Regions from separate parts of the Pseudomonas ogarae genome, predicted to be linked through region 1. Evidence: riboswitches for the same ligand, from Rfam matches in the RefSeq annotation. Region 1 holds a riboswitch; the other holds the start of a gene.
The links. Region 1 has a riboswitch for cobalamin ahead of cobW (cobalamin biosynthesis protein CobW). Riboswitches for the same ligand answer to the same signal wherever they lie in the genome.

Region 1 (7,936 bases):
CCGCGCCGGCTGGATGCCGACGAACGTCAGGCCCAGCCGAAGGCCGGCGACCATCAGGCGCCCCTCGCGGCACATCGGGTCCTGCTCGGGCGAGCCCCAGCGCGCCAGCACCGCTTGGCGATTGGCTTCGGGCAGTGCGTCGAACAAGGCCTGGTACTCGGCAAGGGCCAGGCTCTGGTGACAGGGACGCAAGTCGAGGCTGTCGAGGTCGTTACTGACCCCGCCGAGCAATTGCTGGATCAACGCAGTGCCGCTCACCGGCAGCTCAGCCGACAATGGATAGCCCTCGACCTGTAGGGCCCGGAGGATATTCAACGCCGCTGCCGGGGTGTCCAGGCCGACGCCATTACCGATGCGACCGTCGCGGGTCGGGTAGTTGGCGAGGATCAGCGCCACACGCTTCTGGGCATTGGGCAAGCGCGCCAGGGTGGTCCAGCGTCGGGCCAGTTCGGCGACAAAATCCATGCGCTCGGGCGCGGCCCGGTAGCAGACCACGTCGCTCTGGCTGCGCTCGCTGCGCCAGGCCAGGTCCTTGAAACTGATCGGGCGGCTGATGATCCGTCCGTCCAGTTCCGGCAAGGCAATGTGCATCGCCAGGTCCCGCGGTCCCAGGCCCTGCTCGCTGGCACGCCAGCCGGGTTCGTTGTCCTGGGCGCAGATCGCCTGGATCACCGGGATGTTGCGGCGAAACGGTCGCAAGTGCGGAGCTTCGGGGCTGGATTGAGCGAAGCCGGTGGTGTTGAGGATCACGCCCGCCTGCACCTCGTCCAGCCAGTCCTCAACAAGTGCGAGGCAACCAGGCTCCTTGAGGCTTGCCACGGCAATCGGCAGCGGATTGAGCCCCGCCGCTTGCAGGCGCTGGCAGAACACGTCGATGAACGCGGTGTTCGCCGCTTGCAGGTGGGAGCGATAAAACAGCACCGCCGCCACCGGTTGCCCGGCGCTCCAGTCGGTTTGCCAGTCGTCGAGGCTGGCGCTGGTTTTCGCCGGGTGATAGATGGCCGTGCGTGGCAAGGCCTGCGGCTCGGCCCACGGATAATCGCGGCCGAACCATTGGCTGCCGAGGTTGTAAAACAGGTCCAGGGCATTGCCCAGCCCGCCCTGGCGCAAGAACTGCCAGAGCCGGTCGCGATCTTCGCAGGGCACGTTGCTCAGGTCACTGAGTTCCGGGTCCGGACGATCATCCCCCGGCACCAGGATCAGCTTCACCCCGCGCCCGGCCAGTTCCATCAGGCGCTCGATGCCGTAGCGCCAATAGCCGATGCCGCCGTGCAGCGACAACAGGATGACCTTGGCGTGACGCAGCACGTCTTCGAAGTACAGATCCACCGAGGCGTGGTTCTGCACCTGCATCGGGTTGGCGAGGCGAAACTGCGGATAATCGCCCGGCAACTGCTTCGCCGCTTCGGCCAACAGCGCCAGGCTGGAGTCGCCGCTGCACAGGATCACCAGTTCGGCGGGGGTTTGCCCCAGGTCGGCGATGTTGTCATCCGACACGAAACCGCCGGGCTGGGTCCTGAGCAGGTGCATGGCTTAGGCGCCGAGGGCGGCGCGCAACTGCGCTTCGAGCAGCGCGGCGTCAAGCGCCTGGCCGATCAGCACCAGACGGGTGACCCGCGCTTCCTCGGCGCCCCACTGGCGGTCGAAATGCTTGTCGAACCGCGTCCCGACGCCCTGGATCAACAGGCGCATCGGCTTGTTCGGAATCGCAGCGAAACCCTTGACTCGCAGTACGCCGTGCTGGACCACCAGTTGCGTCAATGCGTCGAGCAACAGGCTTTCGTCAGCTTGGGGCAGTTCGATGGAAATGGAATCGAAGGCGTCATGATCGTGGTCATCATCGTCGCCATCGTGGTGATGGTCGTGATGGCTGTGGCGGCCGTCGATGTGTTCTTCGGAACCGGCGCCCAGGCCGATCAGTACGTCCAGCGGCAGGCGACCGCTGCTGGCTTCGATGACCTTGACCGCCGGCGGCAGCTCTTCGGCGACTTCCAGGCGAACTTTGGCCAGGTCTTCAGGGCTGATCAGGTCAGCCTTGTTGAGGATCACCAGGTCGGCGCTTGCCAGTTGGTCGGCGAACAGTTCGTGCAGCGGCGATTCGTGGTCCAGGTTCGGGTCGAGTTTGCGCTGGGCATCGACCTGGTCGGGGAACGCGGCAAAGGTACCGGCGGCCACGGCCGGGCTGTCGACCACGGTGATGACCGCATCGACGGTGCAGGCGCTGCGGATTTCCGGCCATTGGAAGGCCTGGACCAGCGGCTTGGGCAGGGCCAGGCCGGAGGTTTCGATGAGGATGTGGTCGAGGTCGCCACGCCGGGCCACCAGTTCGCGCATTACCGGGAAGAACTCTTCCTGCACCGTGCAGCACAGGCAGCCGTTGGCCAGTTCATAGACGCGGCCGCTGGCTTCTTCTTCGGTGCAGCCGATAGAGCACTGCTTGAGGATCTCGCCGTCGATGCCCAGCTCGCCGAATTCGTTGACGATCACGGCGATACGACGGCCCTGGGCGTTGTCGAGCATGTGCCGCAGCAGAGTGGTTTTACCCGAGCCGAGGAAGCCGGTGACGATGGTGACGGGGAGTTTGGCCAGTGTTTTCATCGGATGCCCTTTGGCAAGGTGGCGGGCAAACGGGACGACAACCGCTGGCACAGGCGCGCGCGGAAGATTTCGCCACCGGATCACCCCGCCCGGTTGTAGTGAGAATCTGTCTCGAGGCAGGTCTCCTGGCTGACGGCGGGCCAATCTTTCGACTGGCAATTGCTGCGCCTTCCCGTGCGCCCGTTTAAAAGGGCATGCACAGTGGCCTTGCAGAAACAGCACCGTTCACAGTTGCGGGGGCAGCCGCGGCTTGGACCGCGTTCCCTTCTTAGCTCCGGCACGTGCCGAAGAACCTCGAAGGCGCAAGGCTACGCAGGGTGTGGGGGCGGGTCAATCTCCGCAAGTAATATGCAGGACGCCGCGCCCCTTGTGCATTGACGCCCCGCCCCCGCCCATGCTCTCCTGTGCGCCTAGTTACGGGTGCCCTTCACAGGGTGAAACGGGAAACCGGTGAATCGTGTGCTTTACTCCAAAGCCACGTCAGTCCGGTGCTGCCCCCGCAACGGTAAGCGAGCGAAGCGTCTGAACCACTGTGTATGCCCTGCTACAAAAAGGGCGCATGGGAAGGTGACGCTTGCAGGCCAGGCGCAAGCCCGGCCCCTCGCGAGCCCGGAGACCGGCCCATGACTCATGCATCAACAAACCCGCGGTGGGCGGGCGCTGTTCGAACCTTGGCGGGCTTTCGCCCGGGGTCTCATCGCGCTCGAATGCCCACTGAACAAGAACAGAGGGAAGCGCCATGTCGACCATCAGCAGCACCGCCCGCACCGCCAGCAGCACCACCACCCTGAGCCAACGCCTGAGCGCCGCGATCCTTGCTTCGATCCTGGGCGCAGGGCTGGTCTATTTCGCCGGTTTCTCCCACATCGAAGCGGTGCACAACGCCGCCCACGATACCCGCCACAGCGCCGCTTTCCCGTGCCATTGAGAACTGACGACATGATCAAGCGTATCGCGCAGACCGCTGGTTTCAGCGGCTTGCTGGCCGCCCTGCTGCTGACCCTGCTGCAAAGTTTCTGGGTATCGCCGCTGATTCTCCAGGCGGAAACCTTCGAGAAGGCCCCAGCGACCGAGGTCCATGAACACGCCGACGGGGCGGCTCATACCCATGATGCCGAGGCCTGGGAGCCGGAAGACGGTTGGCAGCGCGTGCTGTCTACCACGGGCGGCAACCTGGTGGTCGCCGTGGGTTTTGCCCTGATGCTGGCGGGCCTGTACACCTTGCGCGCACCGACTCGCACGTCCCAAGGCCTGCTCTGGGGCCTGGCCGGCTATGCCACGTTCGTCCTGGCGCCAACCCTCGGCCTGCCGCCGGAACTGCCTGGCACCGCAGCGGCCGACCTGGCCCAACGACAGATGTGGTGGATCGGCACCGCGGCTTCCACGGCGGTGGGTATTGCCTTGATCGCCTTCGGCCGGCATTGGCTGCTCAAGGTACTGGGCGTGGCGACGTTGCTGGTGCCCCATGTCATCGGCGCACCGCAGCCCGAAGTCCACTCGATGCTGGCGCCCGAAGCGCTGGAGAGTCAGTTCAAGATCGCCTCGCAGCTGACCAACGTCGCGTTCTGGCTGGCCCTTGGCCTGATCAGCGCCTGGCTGTTTCGCCGTGACGGCCAAGCCCACCACGAGGCATGAGCGCCGAGCCGATCCTGGTGATCGGCCTGGGCTGCCAGCGTGGTTGCCCGGCCAGCACGCTGCGGGCCTTGCTCGACCAGACGCTGCTGGCCCACGGCATCGAACTTCATCGGGTACGGGCCCTGGCCAGTATCGACCTCAAGCGTGACGAGCCCGGGCTGCTGGAGCTGGCCGGGCAACTGGCCCTGCCGCTGACCTGCTTCAGTGCCGAACAGTTAGCCGATTACGCGCAACGGCTCAGTCACCGCTCCGAGATCGCCTTCGAGCGAACCGGTTGCTACGGCATCGCCGAGAGCGCCGCCCTGGCCTTGGCGGACCAGTTGGGCACGATGCCCGCGACGCTGCTGATTCCTCGCCAGAAAGGCCCCAAGTGCACGTTGGCATTGGCGGTCGTGGCGTAAATCCCGATAATCGGCGCCCAGGATCATGAGCGATCTTCATCTGGGCGACGCTCACCCACCTTCCACAGGAGCCGGTCATGACCGTGTACTTCATCGGCGCCGGCCCCGGCGACCCGGATCTCATCACCGTCAAAGGCCAGCGACTGATCCGCCACTGCGCGGTGATCATTTACGCCGGCTCGCTGGTGCCAACCGCCGTCCTTGAAGGCCATTGTGCCGAACAGGTGATCAACAGCGCCGAGCTGCATCTGGAACAGATCATCGAATTGATCAAGAGCGCCCATCTCAAGGGCCAGGACGTGGCCCGGGTGCATTCCGGCGACCCGAGCCTGTACGGTGCCATTGGCGAGCAGATTCGTTGCCTGCGGGAACTGGACATCCCTTTCGAAATCATCCCGGGGGTGACCGCGACCTCAGCCTGCGCCGCCCTGCTGGGTGCCGAACTGACCTTGCCGGACATTTCCCAAAGCCTGATCCTCACCCGCTACGCCGACAAAAGCCCAATGCCTGCCGGGGAAGAACTGGGCAGCCTGGCGCAGCACGGGGCGACCATGGCGATACACCTGGGGGTCAATCATCTGGAAAAAATCGTCGACGAACTGCGACCCCATTACGGCGCCGATTGCCCGATTGCGGTGATCCACCGGGCGACGTGGCCGGATCAGGATTGGGTGATGGGGACGCTGGACGATATCGCGGCAAAGGTACAAGCCAAGGGCTTTCGCCGCACGGCGCTGATTCTGGTGGGGCGTGTGTTGGGCAACGATGTGTTCAGCGAGTCTTCGCTGTACCGCGCCGGGCATGCGCATCTCTACAGGCCCTGACTCGCCAGAGAATCCACCTGGATTCCCCTGTGGGAGCGAACCTGTGGGAGCAAGGCTTGCCCGCGAAGGCGTCGCCTCGGTCTATCAGCCACACCGAGATGTTTGCATCGCGGGCAAGCCTTGCTCCCACAAGCTCGCTCCCACAGGTTACGAGCTGATCGCAAGATGGTATCGCCACAATCAGTAGTAGGCGTTTTCTTTCTGCGTGTGGTCGGTCACGTCGCGTACGCCCTTGAGCTCCGGAATGCGCTCGAGCAAGGTCCGCTCGATGCCTTCCTTCAAGGTCACGTCAGCCTGGCCGCAGCCCTGGCAGCCGCCGCCGAACTGGAGCACGGCGATGCCGTCTTCCACCACGTCGATCAGCGAAACCTGGCCGCCGTGGCTGGCCAGCCCCGGGTTGATTTCGGTTTGCAGGTAGTAATTGATACGCTCGTTGACCGGGCTGTCGGCATTGACCATCGGCACCTTGGCGTTTGGCGCCTTGATGGTCAGCTGGCCGCCCATGCGGTCGGTGGCGTAGTCGACCACCGCATCGTCCAGGAAGGCTTCGCTGAACGAGTCGATGTACGCGGTGAAGCTCTTGAGCCCCAACGCGGTGTCTTCGGGTTTTTCTTCCCCCGGCTTGCAGTAGGCAATGCACGTCTCTGCGTACTGGGTGCCGGGCTGGGTGATGAAGACGCGAATCCCGATACCTGGGGTGTTCTGCTTGGACAGCAGGTCGGCCAGGTAATCGTGGGCGGCATCGGTAATGGTAATGGCGGTCATGGAAACTCCTCGCAGGCTTGCCGGCAGTTTACGCCAATCATCGCGCCGGACAAAGTCCTAGTATTTTTGTCAGGAAAGCACCCGGCGGCACGGGGTTTGCCGCCGGAGCTGTCGATCAGAGGTTCTGGTAGCGATTCATGTCCAACACACCGCTTTCCACGGGCTCCGTCTCCTGGATGTATTGGCTCAGGTCATGGAAGTAGTACCAGAACTGCGGGTGACTGCGACGGATGCCCCAGCGCTCGACAATCCGCTCGAACGCTGGCGCATCCTGGGCGCCTTGCATGGCCTCGACGAACGCCGGCACTTGCCCGGCCGGAATGTTGAACATGAAGTTCGGGTAGCTGCTGAGCACGCCCGGGTAGACCGTCAGCGTGTCCAGTCCCGGCTGGTAGCGCGCCTCCTCGCCCAGCAGGAACGCCACGTTGCTGTGGGCACGGTTGCGCAGCAGGCTGTAGACCTCACGCTGACCACTGGCGGTTTCGACACGCAGCAAGGTCGCTTCCGGCAGTTGGTCGATCACCTTGAGCCCCGCCGCCGGGCGCGACACCAGGCGGCTGAGGGCCTGTTCGGCGTTTTGCAGCGCCAGGTCGATGTTCGGACGCGAGCAGTAGGCACCGTCACAGCGGTTGATCGGATCGGGACGGGCGTTCAGCTCTCCATAACGGGCCAGCAATTGCTGGGTGAAATCGCCCTTGGGATCGTGTTCGTCAAGCTTGAGGGCGGTCGGCGTGTCATCGTCGATGGCCTCGTAATCGAGCCACATCTTGAATTTGCCGCCGGCCTGGTACCAGTCGTCAAGGTAGCCTTCCCGGGAGTCGGCCGGCATCAGGCGCAGGAAATTCTGCTCCGCACCGTTGCGGATCAGGTCGAAATACAGCCGGGTCTGGGCCTGGTGGGACACGTTGCCGAACACATCGAAGTTCACCGCCAACTGGTAATAGGTGCGCTCCAGCAACGGGAAGTCGAACAGCCACATCGTCTGCGGCACCTCGCCGATCAGGCCCTTGTTGACCGAGGCACTGTCGAAGTGCCGGAAAATGCTCAGCAGTGCATTGTCATTCCCGGCCCACAGCGTCGACCAGCTCGGCGCCGGCAGCTCAGCATAATTATCGCGGCGCAAGGCTTCGTACTCGTTGCGTTTGTCCCGGTAGTCGAGCCACAGGCTGAGGACGCTGCCCACATCATCGTTCTGCCCCGGCATCGCCAGCAGCGGCGTGGCCTGGCCGCGGTAGTTCGGGTCAGTGACGTACAAGTCATGTTCGGGGTCCTGGAACAGCGCCCAGAAATTGTCGCGGATCACGTCGGTAGCTATCTGGCCCCGGCACACCGGCCCACGAATGAACGTACGCACAAAATACTCGGCGTTATCGAGCATGAACTGGTAGCGAGCCTGGGCCGGGATCGCCTCGAAGGTGGAAAACGGGTTGGCCCGGCGCTCCGGACCGTAGCCCGGCAACGCGGAAACCTGCCATTTGCCGCTGTAGAACAGGCTCTTGATGCGCGCCATCTTCGCCGCGCTCAAGCCATAGGTGATGTGGGTCTTGTGCACGATCACCCCTTGCACCGGCCAGAGCCGGTAATACACACGGGTGCCGGGGTCATCATTCGGACGGCGGGTGTTGATCAGGTCGATCGGCTGGCCGGTGGGCGTGCGCGAACGGACCCACTGGAAGAAATGCCCCGGCTCGCCGTCCTTGAAATAGATGTGCG
Region 2 (7,936 bases), 2.5 Mb from region 1:
CGCAGGCTGCTGGTGCTGGTAAACAAGCGCAGGAGAATGCCGCGATGGGCCATGAAATCATGAAGCCCCAGGGCGTGTTCGGTGACCAGCCATTGGAACAACCCGCAGCCGCCCTGCGGCTTGAAGCCGTGGCGTTCGAGCATCAGCGCCAGGCGTTGGCTGGTGGCTTCGCAGCGTTGGCGCTGGTATGCGTGGGCATCAGTGTCCAGCAGGCACGCCTGGCCCAGTACCCGGGTCGGCCCGCTGACGACCCACGGCCCGACCTGTTCGGCGAGCAACTTGAGCAAGCGGCGCTCGGCCAATACAAACCCCAGGCGAACCCCGGCCAGGCCAAAGAATTTGCCGAACGAGCGCAGCACGATCAACCCGACCAGATGGGTGTGCGCCGCCAGGCTCAGCGCCGGCGTGACGTCCATGAAGGCTTCATCCACCACCAGCCAGCCACCGCGCTGGGCCAGGCGCGCATGCCAGTCCAGCAAGCGCTCGGGCGTCAGGCTCAGGCCCGTGGGATTGTTCGGATTGACCACCACCAGCACGTCGAGGCTGTCGAGAAAGAAATCCACCTCCGACTCCAGCACTTCGCGCACGATGTAGCCGCTGCGGCGCCAGGCTTCGGCGTGCTCGGCATAACACGGCGACAAGACGCCGACCTTGCCGGCCCGACGCAGGCGCGGCAACAGCTGGATAGCCATCTGCGAACCGGCCACCGGTAGCACATTCAGCGCGCCGTAATAATCGCAGGCGGCCTGTTCCAAGCCGTCATCGGTTTCCGGCAGGCGCGCCCAGGCCCGCAGGGGAATCGCCGGGACCTCGAACGGCCAAGGCGCGAGGCCGCTGGACAAGTCGAGCCAATCCGCTTCGGCAATGCCGTATTGCCGGGCTGCGTTGCGCAAGCGACCACCGTGCTCAAGCATAAAACTCAGCTCCCAGGCAGAGAATCAGCAGCCATAACCATACGCCGCGCTGGACCAATTGCCAGCCGCGATCAATGGCGTCGGCACTCGCCGGCACGCCTTCGCCCAACACTGGACGTTGATGCAGTTCGCCGTGATAAACCGCCGCCCCGCCCAGCTCGACACCCAGCGCTCCGGCACCGGCGGCCATCACTGGTCCGGCGTTGGGGCTGTCCCAGGTCGGACCCTGGGTGCGCCAGCACTTGAGCGCCAGGCGGGTTTTACCGAGCAGCGCGTAGGTCAATGCCACCAGGCGCGCCGGAATGTAGTTGAGCACATCGTCGATTTTTGCCGCCGCCCAACCGAAGCGCTCGAAACGTTCGTTGCGATAGCCCCACATGGCGTCGAGGGTATTGCTCAGGCGGTACAACACCACCCCGGGCGCACCGGCCACGGCGAACCAGAACAACGCGGCGAACACCGCGTCGCTGCCATTTTCCAACACCGATTCGGTGGCGGCGCGGGCCACGGCGGTTTCATCCAGTTCAGCCGTTTCGCGGCTGACCAGATAGCCGACACGCTTGCGCGCCTCGTCCAGATCACCACTGCGCAACGCCCGCGCCACCGGCTCGACATGTTCACCGAGGCTGCGCAGGCCGAGGGCACAGTACAGAGCCAGGATCTCCACCAACCAGCCCACCATCGGCGCCCACGAAAGGGCCGTGGCGAGCAAGGTCAACGGCACCACGGCGATGATCCATGCCGTCACCCCATGGCTGCGCCAACCGCGTCCGCCGGAATTGAAGCGTTGTTCGATGCGATCGGCAAAATCGCCGAACGCCACCAGCGGATGCCAGCGCCGGGGCTCGCCCAGCAGCGCATCCAGCGCCACTGCGGCAGCACTGAGCAAGGCCACACTCATGGGCTCACTCCCCAATGGTTTTCATACAGCAGTTCATTGAGCGGACGCGGTTGCGCCCACCCTTCCAGGGCGAGCATCGGCGCCGGGTAAAAACCCTCGACCGGGCCCAGGCAGAGGATCGCCAGCGGCTTGGCCCCCGCGGGCAGGCCCAGCAGGTCGGCCAGGGCCAGGGGCTCGAACAACGACACCCAGCCCATCCCCAACCCTTCGGCACGGGAGGCCAGCCACAGGTTCTGGATTGCGCAGGACAGCGAGGCCAGGTCCATTTCCGGCAAGGTCCGCCGACCGAAGATGTGCCGCTCGCGATCCTCCATCAACGCCGCCACCAGCACTTCGGCGCAGTCGTCTATGCCTTCAACCTTGAGCTTCATGAATTCATCGCTGCGCTCGCCCAGGGCCTCGGCGGTGCGAATGCGCTCTTGCTCCACCAATTCGCGGATCTGCCCACGCAAAGCGCGGTCACTGATGCGGATGAATCGCCACGGTTGCATCAGGCCGACGCTGGGGGCCTGGTGCGCGGCTTCCAGCAGGCGGCGCAGCAAGGCCGGCTCGACCGTGCCATCGGTGAAGTGACGCATGTCGCGGCGCTCGGCGATGGCGCGGTAGATGGCGTCGCGTTCGGCCTGGGAGAAAGCGGTGTCGGTCATGGCCTCTTCGCGAGCAAGCTCGCTCCCACATTGGCTAGCGTTGCACTTGAGATCACCGGGTCCCCTGTGGGAGCGAGCGTGCTCGCGATAGCGGCCTCAAGGTCAGGCGCAAACAACGCGGCAATTGCTCCGGGATTGGACGGAAAATAGAAGTGCACATAGGACGCCGTCATCCGCCCCTGCCGGAACACCGCTTCCGCCCCACGCCCGCCGTTGGGGCTATGGCCACGGGCAATCGGTTCAAGTTCGGTGCTGGTCAGCGAATGATGATAGGTATGCCCACGCAAGGTGCCTTCCGGCAAGTCCACCGATTGCAGCGCCAGGGCCGCCAGGCGCTTTTGCATCTGCGCATCGCCGGCCAGCAAACCCAGCAGTTCGGCGCGCACGCCTTCGACATCGGTCAATGAGTCCAGCAGATACAACATGCCGCCGCATTCGGCGAGCAACGGTTTGTCGGCGGCCTGGTGAGCACGGATCGCGGCGAGCATCGGCGCGTTCCGAGCCAGTGCAACGTGGTGCAGCTCCGGATAACCGCCAGGCAAATAAAGGCTGTCCGCCTCGGGCAGTTCGCTGTCATGAATCGGCGAAAAGAAACACAACTGCGCGCCCATGGCCCGCAGCAGATCAAGGCTGGCGCCATAGGTGAAGGCAAACGCTTCGTCACGGGCCACAGCGATGCGCACCCCGGCGAGCCACGGCTCAACAGCGATCACCTCAGGCGCGGCGAATGCCACCGCTGGCGGCAACGCCACTTCGCAACTGCCGGCCAGGGCCTCGGCGGCAGCGTCGAGGCGCGCGTCCAAGTCGTTCAACTCGCTGGCCTGGACCAACCCGAGATGACGGCTGGGCAATTCGATGCCGGTTTCCCGGGACAGCGCGCCGTACCAGCGCAGGCCTTCGGTCAGGCTGCCTTCGAGCAATTGCGCGTGGCGCAAGGTGCCGACCCGGTTGGCCAAGACCCCGGCGAACGGCAGGTCGGGTTGATAACGGGCCAGGCCCAGGGCCAGGGCGCCGAAAGTCTGGGCCATGGCCGTGCCGTCGATCACCGCCAGCACCGGCACGCCAAAATGCCGTGCCAGGTCGGCGCTCGACGGGGTGCCGTCGAACAGCCCCATCACCCCTTCGATCAGGATCAGGTCCGCTTCAGCGGCGGCTTCCCACAACAGCCGGCGACTTTCCTGCTCACCGACCATCCACATGTCCAATTGATAGACCGGCGCGCCGCTGGCCCGCTCGAGGATCATCGGATCGAGAAAGTCCGGGCCGCATTTGAATACGCGCACCTTGCGTCCCTGGTTGCGATGCAACCGGGCCAGCGCCGCAGTGACGGTGGTCTTGCCCTGGCCCGAGGCCGGCGCGGCGATCAGCACCGCCGGACAATGGCGGCTGGTCATGGCGGGATCGCTCACAGTTCGACGCCTTTCTGCGCCTTGATACCCGCCTGGAACGCATGCTTGATCATGCCCATTTCAGTCACGGTGTCGGCCAGTTCGATCATCTCGGGCTTGGCACCGCGACCAGTCACGACCACGTGCTGCATCGGTGGACGTGCCTGCAGATCGCTCAGCACCTGATCGAGGTCGAGGTAACCGTGCTTGAGGGCAATGTTCAACTCGTCGAGCACCACCAGGCCGATGGACGGATCGCTGAGCAACTGGCGCGAGACCGCCCAGGCGGCTTCGGCGGCGGCGATGTCACGCTGGCGATCCTGGGTTTCCCAGGTGAAGCCTTCGCCCATGACGTGAAAGCGCACCTGCTCCGGGAAGCGGCGGAAGAACAGTTCTTCACCGGTGCTGTTACGCCCCTTGATGAACTGCACCACGCCGCATTGCATGCCGTGGCCCATGGACCGCGCAAGCATGCCGAACGCCGAGCTGCTCTTGCCCTTGCCGTTGCCCGTCAGCACCAGCAGCAAGCCGCATTCATTCGGCGAGTTGGCGATGCGCTCGTCGATCACGGCTTTCTTGCGCAGCATGCGCGCCAGGTGGCGTTCGTCGCGATCAGACGTGTCGGTGATGAGGGAGTCGGTCATGGGAAGCCTCCGTTTGGGATTGGATAACGGCGGGCGGGCACAAAAAAAGACGGCAACAAGCCTGGCATCGCCCACCGTGATGCCGTTGGATGAATCAGGCCGGTCTCCGGGCTCATGAGCGGCGTGGTGCCTGGCTGCGCGCCTTCCCATGTCATGCGACACAGTGGTGAGTGGCCTGTGTGGCCACAAAGCGCAGCGTTGACTCATTTACCGTTGCGGGGGCAGCGCCGGGTTCGTATGCACTCACCGGCTTCCCTGTTTCACTCTGTCGACCGCAGCCACAGAGCACCTGAAACAAGCGGCGAAGGTTAGAGGGTTGGGGGTGGAGCGTCAATTAAAGCCGCCTGTCGGGGCAATCATTGGCGCCGATCAATAAAATGACGCCAATCTTGTGTGATTCTGCGGCAAGTGATATCAAAGCGACATTACGACCCGATATCACAAGAACAAGAGGGCAAAGCATGCAAGGCATGATCATCAGCAATCCAAAATTGGAATTCCTGCGCCCGATGCTGGAACGCTGGTTTGACTGTATCGACCGCTACAATGCGGTGCGTGGCGATAACGACACGCCTTATTGGTTCGACGAAAAAGCCAACCTCGGCTTGCTGTCGGCTGCCGCCTGGATGGCCGAGATGGTCACGCTGCAGAACGCGCCGACCCGCAAGCAGAATGAAGAAGGCGAACGCAACGTCAGCGCCGACCTGTTGATCGCCAGCACCGAGGAGCGCGCCTTCATCCAGGCCACCCAGCGCTGGCCCAAGGTCAACAATCTGAATCTGACCCAGCCGCTACTGGAAGCCACCAGCGATGCCAAGCGCATCAGCTATGCCAGCGACCTGAAGCTGGGCTGCCTGTTCGTCTCGCCGCAAAAAGCCCAGCAAAGCGCCACGCCCGAAGAATTGCAGGACATGATCGACGACCTGCAGAAGGAAAACACCTGCGCCGTGGCCTGGTACTTCCCTTACGCCTACCGCAAGTTGCGCAACGAAGCCGGTCACTACCACCCGGGCATCGCCGTGCTGTTCAAACAGGCCCATGGTTGATTCTGCGCAAGGAACTGTGAGAGCCAAGCTTGGCTCTCACAGGAAGTTTGTTTGGCTAGCTGACAGGCCTACCCGCGGTTGAACCATCGCGCGTCTACGCTCCTCTATGAATAACTACATGCATTCATAGGGAAGCCAGCATGCTCAAGCCCGCCCATCTTTTGATCGTCACCCTTGCCGCAGGACTTGTCGCTTGTGGCGAGTCTTCCACCTTGCAAGTGTCCGACGGCACCGGCCCAGCGCCGAAACTGCCTGAACCGAACAAGACCCTGATCCCTACCGTCAACATCGCCGAGGCCATCGGCTGGCCGCAAGGCGCCAAGCCAACCCCGGCCCCGGGCCTGCAAGTGGGCGCGTTCGCTGAAGGACTGGACCATCCACGCTGGCTCTATGTGCTGCCCAATGGCGATGTGCTGGTGGCCGAAACCAACGCCCCGCCCAAGCCGGACGACGCCAAGGGCATCCGTGGCTGGGTGATGAAAAAAGTCATGGGCCGCGCCGGTGCCGGTGTGCCCAGCCCGAATCGCATCACCCTGTTGCGCGACGCCAATCACGACGGCATCGCCGAAACCCGTACGGTGTTCCTGGAAAACCTCAACTCGCCATTCGGCATGACCCTGGTCGGCAATGACCTGTACGTGGCCGATACCGATCGACTGATCCGCTTCCCCTACCAGGAGGGTGATACGCAAATCCAGGCGCAGCCGACCAAGGTCGTTGATCTGCCCGGGGGCACACTCAACCACCACTGGACCAAAAACGTGATTGCCAGCCGCGACGGCAGCAAGCTGTACGTCACCACCGGTTCGAACAGCAACGTCGCGGAAAACGGCATGGAGGCCGAAGAAGGTCGCGCCGCCATCTGGGAAGTGGACCGTGCCAGCGGCAATCACCGCATTTTCGCCTCAGGCCTGCGCAACCCCAACGGCTTGGCCTGGGAACCCCGCAGCGGCGCGCTCTGGACAGCGGTGAACGAGCGGGATGAGATCGGCAGCGACCTGGTGCCGGACTACATCACCTCGGTCAAGGACGGTGCCTTTTATGGCTGGCCCTACAGCTACTATGGGCAGAACGTCGATGTCCGGGTCGAACCACAAAACCCGGCCCTGGTGGCCAAGGCCATCGCCCCGGACTACGCCGTCGGCCCCCACACCGCCTCATTGGGCCTGACCTTCGCCGAGGGCAGCAGCTTGCCCGCACCGTTTACCGAAGGGGCTTTCATCGGCCAGCACGGCTCCTGGAACCGCAAGCCCCACAGTGGTTATAAAGTAATTTTCGTACCGTTCAACGGCGGCAAGCCGGTGGGGCAACCCGTGGATGTGCTGACCGGCTTCCTCAACGCCGACGAAAAAGCCCAGGGGCGGCCAGTGGGCGTAGTGATCGACAAGCAGGGTGGGTTGTTGGTGGCCGATGATGTGGGGAACAAGATCTGGCGTGTGTCAGGTAAATAAGGCCGACACACCTTTGTGGCGAGGGGATTTACTTCTGACCTGTGGGAGCAAGACTTGCCCGCGATGAAGGCGATGCGGTCTCTCAGAGATCGAGGCGCCTGTTTCGCGAGCAAGCTTTGCTCCCACAGATCAGGAAAACAACAACTCAGGGGTTACGCGCCAGATGCTCCGGCTGCAGCACACGCTTGGCGCCCAGGTAAGCCCTCTGCCAATAGGCCTTGGACAGGCTATCGAGCTTGACCGTGCCACCCGTGGCCGGCGCGTGGACGAAACGGCCCTCACCGACATAGATCCCGGCATGGCTGACCTGGGAGCCACCGTTGGTGGCGAAGAAAACCAGGTCACCGGTCTGCAACGCGTCCTTACCCACTTCTGGCGCCCGCATGCTGATCATTTCACGCGTGGAACGTGGCAGGGCAATACCGGCGGCGTCTCGGTACACATAACCAATCAAGCCACTGCAATCGAAGCCTGAATCCGGCGTGTTGCCGCCCCAACGATAAGGCGTACCCACCAAACCCAGCGCCCGGAAGAGCACATCTTCGGCGACCGGGGAAAAGGGTTGCGAGGGGGCAAAGACCACCGGAGCCCGCACTGGAACAGGTGGCGGAGTGCGGCTGGCGCACGCACTGAGCAGCGCGGCGAGGAACATGAGTGCGAGGCGGGCCGACGTCGACATATGCAGAACAATCCTGATCTGGATGCGGCTTTTCTGCCGTGGGCATGAAAACAAATCCGCCTGCGGAGTACGCAGGCGGATTGCCATCAAACAATGATCAGGATTCTAGCGGCTATACGGCAAACTTCAAGTAAGACTTTAAGTTTGCCTTACAAACTGTGTGCTTACTTGCGAGCGGTGACCACAGTCGGTGCCATGGCGAGGGCGCGCTTGGCTTCGATGAAGGTCTTGCTCCAGTAGCTGTCGCCCAGGCTGTCGATCCGCAC

Region 2: it holds a riboswitch for cobalamin, as region 1 does, so the genes downstream of both, cobO (cob(I)yrinic acid a,c-diamide adenosyltransferase) here and cobW (cobalamin biosynthesis protein CobW) in region 1, are expected to answer to the same signal.

Annotation. Positions count from the first base shown of each region.
Region 1 covers NZ_CP077086.1:2,589,489-2,597,424, reverse strand. The annotation lists gene cobN (cobaltochelatase subunit CobN) at 1-1,530, opposite strand, end outside; gene cobW (cobalamin biosynthesis protein CobW) at 1,534-2,598, opposite strand; cobalamin riboswitch at 2,697-2,910, opposite strand; cobalamin riboswitch at 3,000-3,237, shown strand; gene HU749_RS11555 (CbtB domain-containing protein) at 3,338-3,526, shown strand; gene HU749_RS11550 (CbtA family protein) at 3,538-4,233, shown strand; gene HU749_RS11545 (cobalamin biosynthesis protein) at 4,230-4,634, shown strand; gene cobM (precorrin-4 C(11)-methyltransferase) at 4,712-5,458, shown strand; gene nfuA (Fe-S biogenesis protein NfuA) at 5,639-6,223, opposite strand; gene HU749_RS11530 (fatty acid cis/trans isomerase) at 6,339-7,936, opposite strand, start outside.
Region 2 covers NZ_CP077086.1:5,118,526-5,126,461, forward strand. The annotation lists gene cobD (threonine-phosphate decarboxylase CobD) at 1-914, opposite strand, end outside; gene cbiB (adenosylcobinamide-phosphate synthase CbiB) at 907-1,815, opposite strand; gene bluB (5,6-dimethylbenzimidazole synthase) at 1,812-2,462, opposite strand; gene HU749_RS22440 (cobyrinic acid a,c-diamide synthase CobB) at 2,459-3,856, opposite strand; gene cobO (cob(I)yrinic acid a,c-diamide adenosyltransferase) at 3,868-4,494, opposite strand; cobalamin riboswitch at 4,575-4,802, opposite strand; gene HU749_RS22450 (hypothetical protein) at 4,956-5,540, shown strand; gene HU749_RS22455 (PQQ-dependent sugar dehydrogenase) at 5,681-6,991, shown strand; gene HU749_RS22460 (C40 family peptidase) at 7,137-7,670, opposite strand; gene HU749_RS22465 (C40 family peptidase) at 7,835-7,936, opposite strand, start outside.